DNA from 4 places in the Streptomyces sp. NPDC005805 genome. Region 4 is predicted to be linked to each of the others. Evidence: riboswitches for the same ligand, from Rfam matches in the RefSeq annotation. Region 4 holds a riboswitch; each other region holds the start of a gene.
What was found. A riboswitch is a leader RNA that binds a small molecule or an ion and turns the genes downstream of it on or off. The one in region 4 is predicted to bind cobalamin.
Positions count from the first base shown of each region.

Region 1: it holds a riboswitch for cobalamin, as region 4 does, so the genes downstream of both, ABZ457_RS27780 (cobalamin biosynthesis protein) here and ABZ457_RS07655 (ABC transporter substrate-binding protein) in region 4, are expected to answer to the same signal.
Region 2: it holds a riboswitch for cobalamin, as region 4 does, so the genes downstream of both, ABZ457_RS24075 (energy-coupling factor ABC transporter permease) here and ABZ457_RS07655 (ABC transporter substrate-binding protein) in region 4, are expected to answer to the same signal.
Region 3: it holds a riboswitch for cobalamin, as region 4 does, so the genes downstream of both, ABZ457_RS08955 (ribonucleoside-diphosphate reductase subunit alpha) here and ABZ457_RS07655 (ABC transporter substrate-binding protein) in region 4, are expected to answer to the same signal.

Region 1 is NZ_JBEXXN010000072.1:9,997-13,672, forward strand. Features, by position in the region: gene ABZ457_RS27775 (cobyric acid synthase) at 1-313, opposite strand, end outside; gene ABZ457_RS27780 (cobalamin biosynthesis protein) at 310-1,341, opposite strand; cobalamin riboswitch at 1,373-1,501, opposite strand; gene ABZ457_RS27785 (hypothetical protein) at 1,684-1,905, opposite strand; gene ABZ457_RS27790 (inorganic phosphate transporter) at 1,918-3,171, opposite strand; gene ABZ457_RS27795 (class II aldolase/adducin family protein) at 3,415-3,676, shown strand, end outside.
Region 2 is NZ_JBEXXN010000052.1:19,501-23,176, forward strand. Features, by position in the region: gene dhaK (dihydroxyacetone kinase subunit DhaK) at 1-64, shown strand, start outside; gene dhaL (dihydroxyacetone kinase subunit DhaL) at 165-806, shown strand; gene ABZ457_RS24070 (PTS fructose transporter subunit IIA) at 893-1,279, shown strand; cobalamin riboswitch at 1,381-1,605, shown strand; gene ABZ457_RS24075 (energy-coupling factor ABC transporter permease) at 1,634-2,335, shown strand; gene ABZ457_RS24080 (energy-coupling factor ABC transporter substrate-binding protein) at 2,332-2,760, shown strand; gene cbiQ (cobalt ECF transporter T component CbiQ) at 2,767-3,516, shown strand; gene ABZ457_RS24090 (ATP-binding cassette domain-containing protein) at 3,513-3,676, shown strand, end outside.
Region 3 is NZ_JBEXXN010000011.1:67,806-71,481, reverse strand. Features, by position in the region: gene ABZ457_RS08970 (carbon starvation CstA family protein) at 1-813, shown strand, start outside; gene ABZ457_RS08965 (YbdD/YjiX family protein) at 852-1,040, shown strand; partial or broken gene ABZ457_RS08960 (Uma2 family endonuclease) at 1,114-1,437, opposite strand; cobalamin riboswitch at 1,595-1,733, shown strand; gene ABZ457_RS08955 (ribonucleoside-diphosphate reductase subunit alpha) at 1,869-3,676, shown strand, end outside.
Region 4 is NZ_JBEXXN010000009.1:30,089-33,764, forward strand. Features, by position in the region: gene ABZ457_RS07650 (iron ABC transporter permease) at 1-203, opposite strand, end outside; gene ABZ457_RS07655 (ABC transporter substrate-binding protein) at 760-1,752, opposite strand; cobalamin riboswitch at 1,786-1,908, opposite strand; gene ABZ457_RS07660 (M67 family metallopeptidase) at 2,000-2,428, opposite strand; gene ABZ457_RS07665 (amino acid permease) at 2,519-3,676, opposite strand, start outside.

The DNA of each region.
Region 1 (3,676 bases), on a different contig from region 4:
AGCCGCGGGCGCTCATCTCGCCGATCGGGCGGCCCAGCAGCACGACCTGGCTGGACCGGTCGCCGCCCGGCTTGAGCAGTACCGGGTTCATCTGCGCGGTCGGCTCGACGCGGGCGGCCTGCGCCTGCATCGCCTGCGCCCGCCCGATCTCCGCACCCTCCCGCGTCACGAAGGAGTTCAGCGACATGTTCTGGCCCTTGAACGGGGCCACCTTCACGCCCTGCCGGACCAGCCACCGGCAGATCCCGGCGGTCACCACGCTCTTCCCGGCGTCCGAGGTCGTCCCCGCGACCAGCAGCCCCCCACCGCTCATGCCGGCCTCCCCCTGCCTGTCGCCGCCCGGCCCCTGCCGAGCGCCCCCGCCGCCAGCCGCGCGCCCGCGCACACCACCAGCGAGAGCGTGCCCACCCGGCGCGACAGCCGCACCGCCCGCTCGATGTCCGCCGACTCCACCGCCCGGCCGCCCCCGTTGAGCACCGGCCGGTGCTCGACCCGCCCCCCGTACGCCAGCGTCCCGCCCAGCCGTACGCCGAGCGCCCCCGCGAACGACGCCTCCACCGGGCCCGCGTTGGGGCTCGGGTGCCCGGCCGCGTCGGCCCGCCAGGCGCGCACCGCGCCCCGCGGATCGGGACCGGCGAGGGCGGCGAGCACGGCGGTCAGCCGGGCACCCGGCCAGCCCGCCACATCGTCCAGCCGGGCCGAGGCCCAGCCGTAGCGCAGATGGCGTGGCGAGCGGTGCCCGACCATCGCGTCCAGGGTGTTGACCGCGCGGAATCCCAGCAGCCCGGGCACACCGGCGACCGCGCCCCACACCAGGGCGCCGACGACCGCGTCCGAGGTGTTCTCGGCGACGGACTCCACGACGGCGCGCGCGATCCCGTCCGCGTCCAGCGCCTGCGGGTCCCGCCCGCACAGATGCGGCAGCCGCGCCCGCGCCGCCTCGACGTCCCCGGCCTCCAGCGCGGCCCGGACGGCGCGGGCCTCCCGGCCCAGGGTGGTCCCGCCGACGACGGCCCAGGTGGCGGCCGCGGTCAGGGCGGTGGCGGCGGCGGGGGAGCGGCGCACGGCGCGCGCGGCGAGCAGCCCGGCGGCGGTCGCGCCCCCGGCGCACACCAGCGTGTGCAGGGCGCCCCGGGCGCGGTCGTCGCGCCACAGCACGCCCTCGACGGCGGCGGCCGCCCGTCCGAACGCGGCCACCGGGTGCCCGGTGCGCGGATCACCGACGAGCAGGTCCCCGAGGAGCCCCGCGGCGGCGCCGCAGGCGAAGATCCGGCCGCCGCGCGTGCGGTCGGCGCCCCGGGGAGGGGGTCCGGACGGCAGGGCAGGGCCGCGGCCAGGCATGACGCAGAGTCCTCACTCAGGGTCCGCGCCCTGGTTCGACGTGAACGGCGGCAAGAGTTCCTGGCTCCCCGGACTCCGGGTGACAGTGGCGGGACCGCGCCGGATTCTCACCGGACTTCCTCTTCTGCCGCCGTATGGCCCCGGCAGTCCACCACGCCCGCCCACGCCCGTCAACTCACCCTTGACCTGCGGCGGGACAGTGTGCCGAGGCCCACACGAGGGCCACCCCGATGGCTCGCGCGGCGCCCCCACGCGGGCGGGCCCACGGACACGACGGCGGGCCGGGCACCGCCCAGTGGCGGTACCCGGCCCGTGCCGGTGACGGATCGGTCGGCGGACGGATCAGTCGACGATCAGAAAGATCCCGTACGCGACGGCCACCGCGCAGAGCGCGAAGCAGGCGTACGCACCCGTGCGGGCCATCACGGCGCTGCCGCCGGACCGCGTGGCGGCCTCGCCCTTGGTGAGGCCGATGATGCCGAGGGTGAACAGGCCCACCAGGGCCACGGTGGCGACGAGGCTCACGCCGAAAACGGAGCCGAGGGCTACCCAGTCGATCTTCATGTTGCTGCTTCCTTACACCGCGGCCGGTCGGGCCGGCTCGGTCTCGGCGGGGGCCGGGACGGTGGTCCTGAGCTCACCGGCCGGCGGCGGGGTGACGGCCGCGATGGCGGTGGTGACGACGCCCGCGGGCTCCTCGGAACCCTCCGCGCCCTCGGCGCCGGGGGCCTCGGTGTCATTGACGTTGGTGTGGTCGACCACCTGGCGGCGGGAGACGATCCAGATCGCCAGCGAGGAGGCGACGAGGAAGACCGCGACGACGGCGACGCCCCAGTCACCCTGCTTGGTGACGAACTCGGAGAGGGCGGCGACCAGACCGGCGGCCGGCAGGGTCAGACCCCAGGCGACGAACATCCGGGTCGCGGTCGACCAGCGGACCACACCGCCCTTGCGGCCGAGGCCCGCGCCCATCACCGCGCCGGAGCAGGAGTGCGTGGTGGAGAGGGAGAAGCCCAGGTTGGAGGAGGCCAGGATGACGCTCGCGGCGCTGGTCTGGGCGGCGAAGCCCTGCTGCGGCTGGAGGTCGGTGAGGCCCTTGCCCATGGTGCGGATGATGCGCCAGCCACCGAGGTAGGTACCGAGGGCGATCGCGACACCGGCGGAGACGATGACCCACATCGGGGGGTTGGAGCCCGGCGCGAGCACGTTCCCGGCGACCAGGGCCAGGGTGATGATGCCCATCGTCTTCTGGGCGTCGTTGGTGCCGTGCGCCAGGGAGACCAGGCCGGCGGAGGCGATCTGGCCGGCGCGGTAGCCCTTGGCCGTGGCCTTCTGGTCGGTGTTCTTGCCGATCTTGTACGTCAGCCGGGCGGCGATCATCGCGCCGATGCCGGCGACGAGGGGCGCGGCGATGGCCGGGATCAGCACCTTGGTGACCACCACGCCGCCGTTGACGGCGGAGAAGCCGACCGAGGCGACGGTGGCGCCGATCAGGCCGCCCATCAGGGCGTGGGAGGAGCTGGACGGCAGACCCACGAGCCAGGTCAGCAGGTTCCAGAGGATGGCGCCGACGAGCGCCGCGAAGATGACTTCAGGGGAGATGCCTGATTCGTCGACCAGACCGCTGGAGATCGTCTTGGCGACCTCCACCGACAGGAACGCGCCGACGAGGTTCAGAACGGCGGACATGGCCACCGCGGTCTTGGGCTTCATCGCGCCGGTCGAGATGGTCGTCGCCATCGCGTTGGCGGTGTCGTGGAAACCGTTCGTGAAATCGAACACGAGAGCTGTCACGATCACAATCGCGAGCAGCAAGGTGATGTGTTCCATTTACCCAGGCAATCGTTTGACGTCATTGACGTGTGGACCGTAGGCAACCTGGGTGAACGGAAGATGAACTGGGCCGGGCGCTGTGGTGTCCGCAAGTGGGGTCAAGAGGTTCCGCTTGTGCCGGATCCGCGATCGTGACCTCGGTGGGCAGTCACTCGAACACCCTCTGTCGCAGCGGGCCGCCCCGGACCCGCACGGCGCCGGCCCCTGGGCCCCTCGGGACCCCGCTGACAGGATCGGCGCATGACCGATCACACAGAGCGGGACGCCCTCGCCGGCGCATGGGCCGAACTCGTCGCCACCGCCCGCAGAACCGCCGCCGAAGGACTCGTCGTCGGCACCTCCGGGAACGTCTCCGTCCGCGTCGGCGACCTCGTGCTCGTCACTCCCAGCGGGGTCCCCTACGACCGGCTCGGGCCCGGCGACACCGTCGCCACCGACCTCACCGGCCGGCAGGTCCTCGGCGAACTGGCCCCCACGAGCGAACTCCCGCTCCACCTGGCCG
Region 2 (3,676 bases), on a different contig from region 4:
CGAGGAGCTGGTGCGCCTGTGGGACGCGCCCGTCGCCACGCCCGGGCTGCGGTGGGGCCGCTGACCGGGCCGGCGCCGGGCCGCCGCGCGGGTGACCGTTCGTCAGTGAGTCAGTGAGTCAAAGAGTCAGTGAGTCAATGAATCGACAGAACCAGGGAGTTACCGTGCTCGACACCGCGTTCTTCCGGCGCTGGCTGACCCTCGCCGCGGCGGCCGTGGACCGGGAGGCGGACCGGCTGACCGAGCTGGACTCGGCGATCGGCGACGCCGACCACGGCAGCAATCTCAAACGGGGCTTCGCCGCCGTGACCGCCGCGCTGGAGAAGGAGCCGCCGGCCACCCCGGGGACGGTCCTCACGCTCGCCGGGCGGCAGCTCATCTCCTCCGTCGGCGGCGCCTCCGGACCGCTGTACGGGACGCTGCTGCGCCGCACCGGCAAGGCCCTCGGCGAGGCCGCGGAGGTCACACCCGGCGAGCTGGCCGAGGCCCTGCGCACGGGTGTCGCGGCGGTGGCGCAGCTGGGCGGCGCGGCGGCGGGCGACAAGACGATGCTGGACGCGCTGGAGCCGGCGGTCGCCGCGCTCACGGACTCCGCGGACTCCTTCGCGGCGGCGGCGACCGCGGCGGAGGAGGGCGCCGTGGCGACCGTGCCCCTCCAGGCGCGCAAGGGCCGGGCGAGCTACCTCGGTGAACGCAGCATCGGCCACCAGGACCCGGGCGCGACCTCCTCGGCGCTGCTGATCGCGGCCCTGGCCCGCGCCGCCGAGCAGCCGACCGGGCCCGCCACCGAGGGGACGGCGTCGTGAGCGCCCCAGGCGACCGGCCCCGACCGGGCAACGCCCCCGGCGATCGGCCCGGACCGGACGCAGCCCCCGCCCCCGCCCCCGTCGGCATCGTGCTCGTCTCCCACAGCGCCGCCGTCGCCGCGTCCGTCGCCGAACTGGCCCGCGGGCTGGCCGGGAGCGGGGACACGGCTCCCGTCGCGCCCGCCGGCGGCACCCCGGACGGCGGCCTCGGCACCAGCGCCGAGCTGATCGCGGACGCGGCCCGGAGCGTGGACCGGGGCGCGGGCGTGGCGGTCCTCGTCGACCTGGGCAGCGCGGTGCTCACGGTCAAGGCCCTCCTCGCGGAGGGCGATGAACTCCCCGACGGGACACGGCTGGTGGACGCCCCCTTCGTGGAGGGCGCGGTCGCCGCCGTGGTGACCGCGTCGGCCGGCGGCGACGCGGACGCGGTGGCCGCCGCGGCCGGGGAGGCGTACGCGTACCGCAAGGGGTGACGCAGGCCCGGGCGGGGCCACGGCCCCGGGGGGCGCCCGGCCCACCGGTCCGTGACGTGGGACGCACCCGTGCGCGGGTTGTGAGGGCGCAGGTCGGAGGACTACTGTCACGCTGCCTTGGTGTTCGGGAAACCGGTGCGGTACCGGTGCGGCCCTCGCCACTGTGATCGGGATGTCCGGTTCCACCCCCTGCGGGGAGCCACTGGGACACCGCGGGAGACCGCGGTTCCTGGGAAGGCGGAGTCGGGCGGCTTCGGCGTGTCCGGAAGGCGACTTCCGGCCCTCTCCCGTCAGCCAGGAGACCGGCCAGGGTGCGTTGTCCATCCACGAGGTGCTGGAGAGGGTCTCCCGATCATGCATATAGCCGAGGGGTATCTGCCCCCCTTGCACGCCGTCGCGTGGGGTGCCGCGTCCGCCCCGTTCGTCGTCCACGGCGTCCGCGCGCTGACCCGCGAGGTCAAGGCGCATCCCGAGTCGACACTTCTGCTCGGTGCGTCCGGTGCGTTCACGTTCGTCCTGTCCGCTCTGAAGATCCCTTCGGTGACGGGCAGTTGCTCCCATCCGACCGGTACCGGGCTCGGTGCCATCCTGTTCCGGCCGCCGGTGATGGCGGTCCTGGGCACCATCACCCTGCTGTTCCAGGCACTGCTGCTCGCGCACGGCGGCCTGACCACGCTCGGCGCGAACATCTTCTCCATGGCGATCATCGGGCCATGGGCCGGCTACGCCGTCTTCCGGCTGCTGCGCCGGTACGACGTGCCGCTGATGGTCAGCGTGTTCTTCGCCGCGTTCGTCGCCGACCTGTCGACGTACTGCGTGACCAGCGTCCAGCTCGCGCTGGCCTTCCCGGACCCGGGCAGCGGTATCGCCGGGTCGCTGGCGAAGTTCGGCGGCATCTTCGCCGTGACGCAGATCCCGCTGGCCGTCAGCGAGGGCCTGCTGACCGTGCTGGTGATGCGTCTGCTGGTGAAGTCCAGCAAGGGTGAACTGACCCGGCTCGGCGTGCTGGTGAGCAGCGTCGGCGGGTCGAAGAAGAAGGAGGCCGTGGTCCGATGAGCCGCAATGCGAAGATCAACTTCCTGCTCGTCCTGGTCGTGGTCGTCCTCGCCGTGCTGCCGCTGGCCTTCGGGCTCGGCGACCACAAGGAGGAGCCGTTCGCCGGGGCGGACGCGGAGGCCGAGACGGCGATCACCGAGATCGCGCCGGACTACGAGCCCTGGTTCTCGCCCCTGTACGAACCGCCGTCGGGCGAGGTGGAGTCGGCGCTGTTCGCGCTCCAGGCCGCGATTGGCGCCGGGGTCGTGGCGTACTACTTCGGGGTGCACCGGGGCCGCCGCCAGGGCGCGGCGCGCGCGGCGGCGGACGCCTCGGGGCCGGCGGAGTCGACGGACCCCGAGGCCGCGGAGCCCGGCTCGGAGGCGTCCGGGTCCGGGGAGCCCGGGTCCGCGGCGGGCGCCGGGACCACGGCCGGTTCCGCCTGACCTCCGGTGCTGCCGATCGACGCGGCGGCGCACAGCAGTCGCTGGCGCCGCCGTCACCCCTGTGAGAAGGCCGTGCTGGGGCTGGGTCTGACGGTGGCGGCCGTGTGCCTGCCGCCCTGGCCCGGCGCCGTGCTCGTCGCCGCCGCGACCCTCGCCGTGCTGCTGGGCCCGGCGGGTGTCGGGGGCCGGCAGCTCTGGCGGGCCTTCCGGATTCCCCTCGGCTTCTGCGTCACGGGCGCGATCCCGCTGCTGTTCGCCGTCGGCGGGCCCGATGGGCCGGTGTCCCTGGCGCCCGGCGGGCCGCTCCACGCGGGCCAGTTGCTGCTGCGCACCTCCGCCGCCTCCCTGGGGGTGCTGCTGTTCGCGTTCACCACACCGGTGTCGGACGTACTGCCGCGCCTGGTGCGCGCCGGGGTTCCCCCGGCCGTGGTGGACGTGGCCCTGGTGATGTACCGCATCACCTTCCTGCTGCTCGACTCGGTGAGCCGGGTCCGCCAGGCGCAGGCCGCGCGGCTCGGGCACACCGGCCGTGCGGCGACCTGGCGTTCCCTCGCCGGCCTCGGCGCGACCGCGTTCGTACGGGCCTTCGACCGCGCCTCCCGGCTCCAGTCCGGTCTGGCGGGGCGCGGGTACGACGGGACGCTGCGGGTCCTGGTGCCGCAGGCGCGGGTCTCGCGGCCGTTCCTCGGCGGGGTCGCCGCGCTGCTGGCCGGAATCGTCCTGGCCACCCTCCTGCTCGAAAGGTTCGTCCTGTGACCGTCGTCCGCCTGTCCGGTGCCCGCTACGCCTACGAGGACGGCCCCGTCGTGCTGGACGGGGTGGACCTGGCCCTCGCCGAGGGCCGAGCCACGGCGCTCCTCGGCCGCAACGGCAGCGGCAAGACCACCCTGCTGCGGCTGCTCAGCGGCGGGCTGCG
Region 3 (3,676 bases), on a different contig from region 4:
GTGATCGGCGGCGCGGGCATGAAGGCGTTCTGGTACCACTTCGCGATCATGTTCGAAGCCCTGTTCATCCTCACCACGGTCGACGCGGGCACCCGGGTGGGCCGGTTCATGCTCCAGGACATGCTGGGCAACGTCTACAAGCCGATGAAGCAGGTGAGCTGGAAGCCCGGCGTCTGGTTCGCCAGCGCGGTGGTGGTCGGCGGCTGGGGCTACTTCCTCTGGGTCGGCGTCCACGACCCGCTCGGCGGCATCAACCAGCTCTTCCCGCTGTTCGGCATCGCCAACCAGCTGCTGGCGGCGGTCGCCCTCGCGGTCTGCACCACCCTGCTGGTCAAGTCCGGCCGTCTGAAGTGGGCGTGGGTGACGGCGGTGCCGCTCGCCTGGGACGCGACGGTCACCCTCACCGCGAGCTGGCAGAAGATCTTCTCCAGCGACCCGAAGGTGGGCTTCTTCGCCCAGCGCGACAAGTACCAGGCCGGCATCGACTCCGGCGAGGTGCTCGCCCCGGCGAAGTCGATGGACGACATGCACACCATCGTCACCAACTCGACCGTGGACGGGGTGCTCTGCGCGCTGTTCGCCGTGCTCATCCTGATCGTGCTGGCCGACGCGGGCCGGGTCTGCTGGAAGGCCATCAGCGACCCGGACGGGGTGCGCCTCGCCGAGACCCCGTACGTCAAGTCGAAGATCGTCGCGCCGGACGGGCTGTTCCCGACCGCCGAGGAGAAGGCCGAACTGGCCGCGGTGGGCGCGGGCGTGCCGGCCCCCGCAAGCTCCTCGGAGAACGAGACCACCGGAAGCGGCCGGCCGTGACGGCCGCGGCGGGCACGAGCACGGACACCCGGGGCCGGCTGCGGCGCGCGGTGGCCTGGATCCGCTGGTACGTGCGCGAGGTGTCGGGCGAGACGGTCTACGACCGCTATGTCGCCCACACCCGCGCCCACGACCCCGCGGCCCCCGTGCTGTCCCGCCGCGCCTTCGAACGCGCCCGCATGGACGAACGCGAGGCGGACCCCCGCAACGGCTTCCGCTGCTGCTGACCTCCGCGCACCCGATCACGCCGAAGGGCCGCCGCTCCACCGGGGAGCGGCGGCCCTTCGCCGTCGGGTAGTGCACCCAGTCCTTGAGCTGCTCGGTGGCCAGGGTGATGTCCACCGGCGCGGGCAGTTCGAGGTCCTTGCCGAACGGCACCGTGCGGGCGTTCTCGTACCGCACGCCGTCGGGCCGGCTGTACACCGTGACCTCGCAGCTGTCGCGGTCGATCAGCAGGAAGAGCGGGATGCCGGTCTGGGCGTAGGCACGGGGCTTCTCCACCCGGTCGCGTCCGTCGGTGTCCGAGTCGTACATGGTGACCTCGACGACCATCAGCACCTGGTCCGGGTCCGCCCACTCGCCCTGACCGACGAAGGCTTCACTCGGCGCCAGGGAGCCGTCCGGGGTGCGGGCGGTCGGTGGTCACGGTCATGGACCCTCCCCTCAAGGGCCACGATAGCGGCGCCGGGTACCCTCCGCGGGGTCGTTCACGGGGCGGGCGGGGCCGTTCGTTTCCCGTCGCTCCCGACACGGAGACACAACATGTGGGGGGTGAGCCATCGAGCCGCCCCCACATGTATGCTCGTCTCGCTGTCGACGCAGGGGAATCCGGTGCGAATCCGGGACTGTCCCGCAACGGTGAGCGGTGTGCTGTGCGCTGCCCGCGAGTCCGAAGACCTGCCGACGGTCGCCCGGTCGACCGACCCGGGCGCCAGACGTCCGGGCCTCGCGGTTGGGCCGGTGGACGCCGTGCACGCGTGTGCCCGTTTCCGTGGGCCCGTGCGCGCGGCCGCCCCCTCCCGCCGGCCCCGAGCCGAGCGAGGGAGAGCACCACTGTGACCATCGCGCCCGCCGATCCGGTTTCAGCCGTCCAGCACGACGGCCCCGGTACCGCACTGCTGCGGACCCTGACCGAACTGACGGCCGACCTGCCCGACACCGACCCCGGCCGGGTCGCCGCCGCCGCCCTGCGCGGCCGGCACGCCGGGTCGGACGAGGCGGAGTTGCGCTCCCTCGCCACCGACGCGGCCGCCGGGCTGATCTCCGAGGACCCCGCGTACTCCCGGCTGGCGGCCCGCCTGCTCACGATCACCATCGCCCAGGAGGCCGCGGGTGAGGGCGCCGTGTCGTTCTCCGCCTCCGTCGCCGTGGGCCACCGCGAGGGCCTGATCGCCGACCGGACCGCCGCGTTCACCACCGCGCACGCCACCCGGCTCGACGCGCTGATCGACACCGAGGCCGACGACCGCTTCGGCTACTTCGGTCTGCGCACCCTCTACAGCCGCTACCTGCTGCGCCACCCGATCACCCGGAACGTGATCGAGACCCCCCAGCACTTCATGCTCCGCGTCGCCGCCGGCCTCGCCGAGGACGAGTCGGTGCGGGCCCTGGAGGAAGTGGCCTCGCTCTACCGCCTGATGAGCCGGCTCGACTACCTCCCCTCCTCCCCCACCCTCTTCAACTCCGGCACCCGGCACCCGCAGATGTCCTCCTGCTATCTGCTGGACTCCCCGCTGGACGAGCTGGACTCCATCTACGACCGCTACCACCAGGTCGCGCGGCTGTCGAAGCACGCGGGCGGCATCGGTCTGTCGTACTCCCGCATCCGCGCCCGCGGTTCGCTCATCCGGGGCACCAACGGCCACTCCAACGGCATCGTCCCGTTCCTGAAGACCCTGGACGCCTCGGTCGCCGCCGTGAACCAGGGCGGCCGACGCAAGGGCGCGGCCGCGATCTACCTGGAGACCTGGCACGCGGACATCGAGGAGTTCCTGGAGCTCCGCGACAACACCGGCGAGGACGCCCGCCGCACCCACAACCTCAACCTCGCGCACTGGATCCCGGACGAGTTCATGCGCCGGGTCGAGGCGGACGCCGACTGGTCGCTGTTCTCCCCCGCCGACACGCCCGAGCTGGTCGACCTGTGGGGCGCCGAGTTCGACGCCGCCTACCGCAAGGCCGAGGCCGCGGGCCTGGCCCGCAAGACCCTCCCGGCCCGGGAGCTGTACGGCCGTATGATGCGCACCCTCGCGCAGACCGGCAACGGCTGGATGACCTTCAAGGACGCCTCCAACCGCACCGCCAACCAGACCGCCGAGCCCGGCCGCGTCGTCCACTCCTCGAACCTCTGCACGGAGATCCTGGAGGTCACCAACGACGGCGAGACCGCCGTGTGCAACCTCGGTTCGGTGAACCTGGGCGCGTTCGTGGACACCGCCACCGGTGACATCGACTGGGAGCGCCTGGACGAGACCGTGCGCACCGCGGTGACCTTCCTGGACCGCGTGGTGGACATCAACTTCTACCCGACCGAGCAGGCGGGCCGCTCCAACTCCCGCTGGCGGCCGGTGGGTCTGGGCGCCATGGGCCTCCAGGACGTCTTCTTCAAGCTGCGCCTGCCGTTCGACTCGGCCGAGGCGAAGGCCCTCTCCACGAAGATCGCCGAGCGGATCATGCTCGCCGCGTACGAGGCGTCCTGCGACCTCGCCGAGCGCAACGGCGCGCTGCCCGCCTGGGCCGAGACCCGCACCGCCCGCGGTGTGCTGCACCCGGACCACTACGACGCGGAGCTGACCTGGCCCGAGCGCTGGGCGGCGCTGCGCACGCGGATCGCGGCGACCGGTATGCGCAACTCGCTGCTGCT
Region 4 (3,676 bases):
CCGGCCCCGACGATCGCCCCGAGCAGCACCCGGGGCAGCCGGACGTCCAGCAGGATCGTGCGGGTCGGGCTGCGTTCGGCCTGCCCGGTGAGCACGGCCAGCACCTCCCCGGGCGGTATCCGCACGGACCCGAGGGCCAGCCCGGCGACGACGGCCACGGCGAGCGCGACGACCAGCCCGCCCGCCACGGCCACCACCCGCATCCGCCCGGCGGGCGCGACGGCCCGGCGCGGCGGGGCCGCGCACGGGGTCGCCTTCCGGCGGCGGGCCGGCCCGGTCCTGGTCTCGGTCCCGGGTCCGGTTCCGGTCTCGGTTCTGGTTCCGGTCTCGGTCGGCGCCGCCCCGCCCGGCGGCCCGGAGGCCGCGCGCTGCGCCGCTTCCGGGCCGGCGGGCGCGGGCTCCGCCGCGGGGGCGGGGTCCGGACCAGGGCCGTCCGGACCGGCCGCCCCGCCGTCCGGCGAGGTCGCCCGGCCGGAGGCCGGCGGGGTCCCACCGGGCACGGGCTCCGCCGCGAGGGCGGGGCCCAGACCGGCGGCAGCCGGCTCGGCCGCCCGATCGTCCGCCGGAGTCACCCGGCCGGAGGCCGAGGAACTCGCCCGGCCAGCGGCCGGCTCGGCCGCGAGGGCGTCCGGCGGAGTCACCCGGCCAGGGGCCGGCTCGGCTGCCGGGACGTCCGGCGGAGTCACCCCGCCAGGGGCCGAGGAGCCCGCCCGGCCTCCGGCCGGTGGAGGGACGCGGCGCGGGGAAGGGCGCACCGGGTCAGCCCTTCGGGCCGGACGGGTGGAGCTGGTCGGCGAGGCGGGCGACGGCGTCCGGCGCGCGGACGCCGAGGACCGCGTCGGAGAGCGGCAGCACCGCGAAGCGCTTGTTGCGGATCGCCGGGACGTCCGCGAGGGCCGGGTCCTCCAGGAGGCGCTTCTTCTTCTGCTCCACGGTCGTGGACCCGTAGTCGTAGATCACGACGACCTCCGGCTTGCGGGCCACGACCTGCTCCCAGCTCGCGTCGCCGAAGGCCTTGTCCAGGTCGGCGAAGACGTTCCGCCCGCCGGCCCGGGTGATCATCTCGTTGCCGATGCCCTTGCCGCCCGCGGTGAACGCCGTCTTGTCGCCGCTGTCGTAGACGAAGACCGAGACCGGCTCCGTGCCCTTCAGCTTCCCGGCGGTCGCGGCGACCCGCTTCCGGGCCTCCTCGTTCCAGGTCTTCGCCCGGTCCGCGACCCCGAAGGTGCGGCCGACCTCGTCGATCTCGCGGTAGACGTCGTCCATCGTGGCCGGGCGGTCGGTGCAGCTCTCGATGTTGAGGCGGCTGTCGACGCCCGACTTCGCGAGGTCGTCGCGGCTGAGCCCGTCCTTGGCGTCGAAGGCGCTCGCGTAACCGCCGTAGACGAAGTCCGGGTTCGCGGCGAGGAGCTTCTCCTTGGAGGGGTACTCCTTGGCGAGCACCGGGACGCTGTCGTACGCCTTCTTGTACGCGGGCAGCACCGCGTCGTCCAGATAGGCCGTGCCGATCAGGGACTTCTCCAGCCCGAGGGCGAGCATCACCTCGGTGACGTGCTGGTTCATGGTGACGACGCGCTCCGGCGGGGCGTCGAAGGTCGTCTTGGTGCCGCAGTTGGAGACCGTGTAGGGGAAGCCGGGGGCCGCCGCCTTGCGGTCGGGCTTCGTCTCGGTGGTGCCGGCGCCGCAGCCGGTCAGCGGGACCAGCAGGGCGGTGACGGCGGCGGCCGTCAGGGCGTACGGGTGCCTGGGCATGGCGGGGCCTCCTCCGGGGATGTCCACGTCCCCTGGCCGGTCGGAGCAGGCGGCAGGTCAGTTCCTGACTTCCAGGCGCGGAGCCTGGTCACAGTGGCGGGACCGTGCCGGTGTCGCACCGGCTTCCTGGACCCTGCCGCCCTGGTGTCGTTGATCGGATGATCGGGCTCAGTATGCCGCCGGTCCCGATCCGCCCCGGCACCGCCCCCGGCCGGGGCCCGTCCACCGCCCGCCGTCCCGGAGTCCGTCAGACCGGGTACGCGTCCACGACCTCCACGTCTTCCTCCGTGATCACACCGTCCACGATGCGGAACGAGCGGAACTGGAAGGGGCCCGCGTCGTCGGTGTCCGCGGTGGAGACCAGGACGTAGTGGGCGCCGGGCTCGTTGGCGTAGGAGACGTCGGTGCGCGAGGGGTACGCCTCGGTGGCCGTGTGGGAGTGGTAGATGACCACCGGCTCCTCGTCGTTGTCGTCCATCTCGCGGTAGAGCTTGAGGAGGTCGGCCGAGTCGAACTCGTAGAACGTGGGCGACCGGGCGGCGTTCAGCATGGGGATGAAGCGCTCGGGGCGCCCGGAGCCCTCCGGGCCCGCGACGACTCCGCACGCCTCGTCGGGGTGGTCCTCGCGGGCGTGGGCCACGATCCGGTCGAACAGGGCTCGGGTGATGGTCAGCATGGGCGACAGAATAAGCGGGCGGCCTCCGGATCCGAGATCCGGAGACCGCCCACTGAGACGACCGGTGGGACGCGGGCCGCGCCCCGGGGGTCAGCCGCCGATCGACGAGGTCTCGCGCTCGCGCTCGGCGATCTGCGGGTCGCCCTTCTTGAGGACCCGCCAGCCGACCGCCAGGCAGACGGCCCAGAACGCGGCCACGTACAGGCAGACGCGGGCGTCCTTGTCGTAGGCGATCATGCAGGTCACGCCGGCCAGGAAGATCAGCGCCACCCAGCTGAACAGCGCGCCGCCCGGGGCCGGGAAGGAGGAGGCGCGCAGCCGGCCGGCGTCCACGGCGGAGCGGTAGCGGATATGGCTGATGAGGATCATCATCCAGGTCCAGATACCAGCGGCGGTGGCGACGGAGACCACATAGCCGAACGCCTTCTCCGGGACGACGTAGTTGAGGACCACGCCGATGCCCATGAGGCAGACCGAGACGCCGATGCCGACGGCCGGGGTGCGGCGGCGGTTGAGCTTGCCGAAGGCCTGCGGGGCCTCGTGGTTGGAGGCCAGGTCGCGCAGCATCCGGCCGGTGGAGTACATACCGGAGTTGCAGGACGACAGGGCCGCGGTGAGCACCACGAAGTTGACGATGCCGGCGGCGAGCGGGATGCCGATCTTCTCGAAGGCGTGGACGAACGGGCTCTGGCCCGCGGAGAACTCGGTCCACTTGACGACGGAGAGGATCACGACGAGGGCGCCGACGTAGAAGATGATGATGCGCCAGGGCAGCGTGTTGATGGCCTTGGGCAGGGTCTTCTCGGGGTTCTCGGACTCGCCCGCGGTGACGCCGACGAGCTCGACGGCGAGGTAGGCGAACATGACGCCCTGAAGGGTCATCAGGCTGGAGCCGATGCCGTTCGGGAAGATGCCGTCGTGGGCCCAGAGGTTGGAGGCGGCGGCGGTGTCACCGGCGTCGGAGAAGCCGAGGGTGAGGACGCCGAGGCCGATCACGATCATGCCGATGATCGCGGTGACCTTGATCATGGAGAACCAGAACTCGACCTCGCCGAAGATCTTCACCGAGATCAGGTTCACGCCGAAGAGCACGACCAGGAAGACCAGCGCGCTGACCCACTGCGGGATCTCCGGGAACCAGAAGTGCATGTAGATGGCGGCGGCCGTGAGTTCGGCCATGCCGGTGACCACCCACATCAGCCAGTACGTCCAGCCCGTGACGAAGCCGAAGAACGGACCGAGGAACTC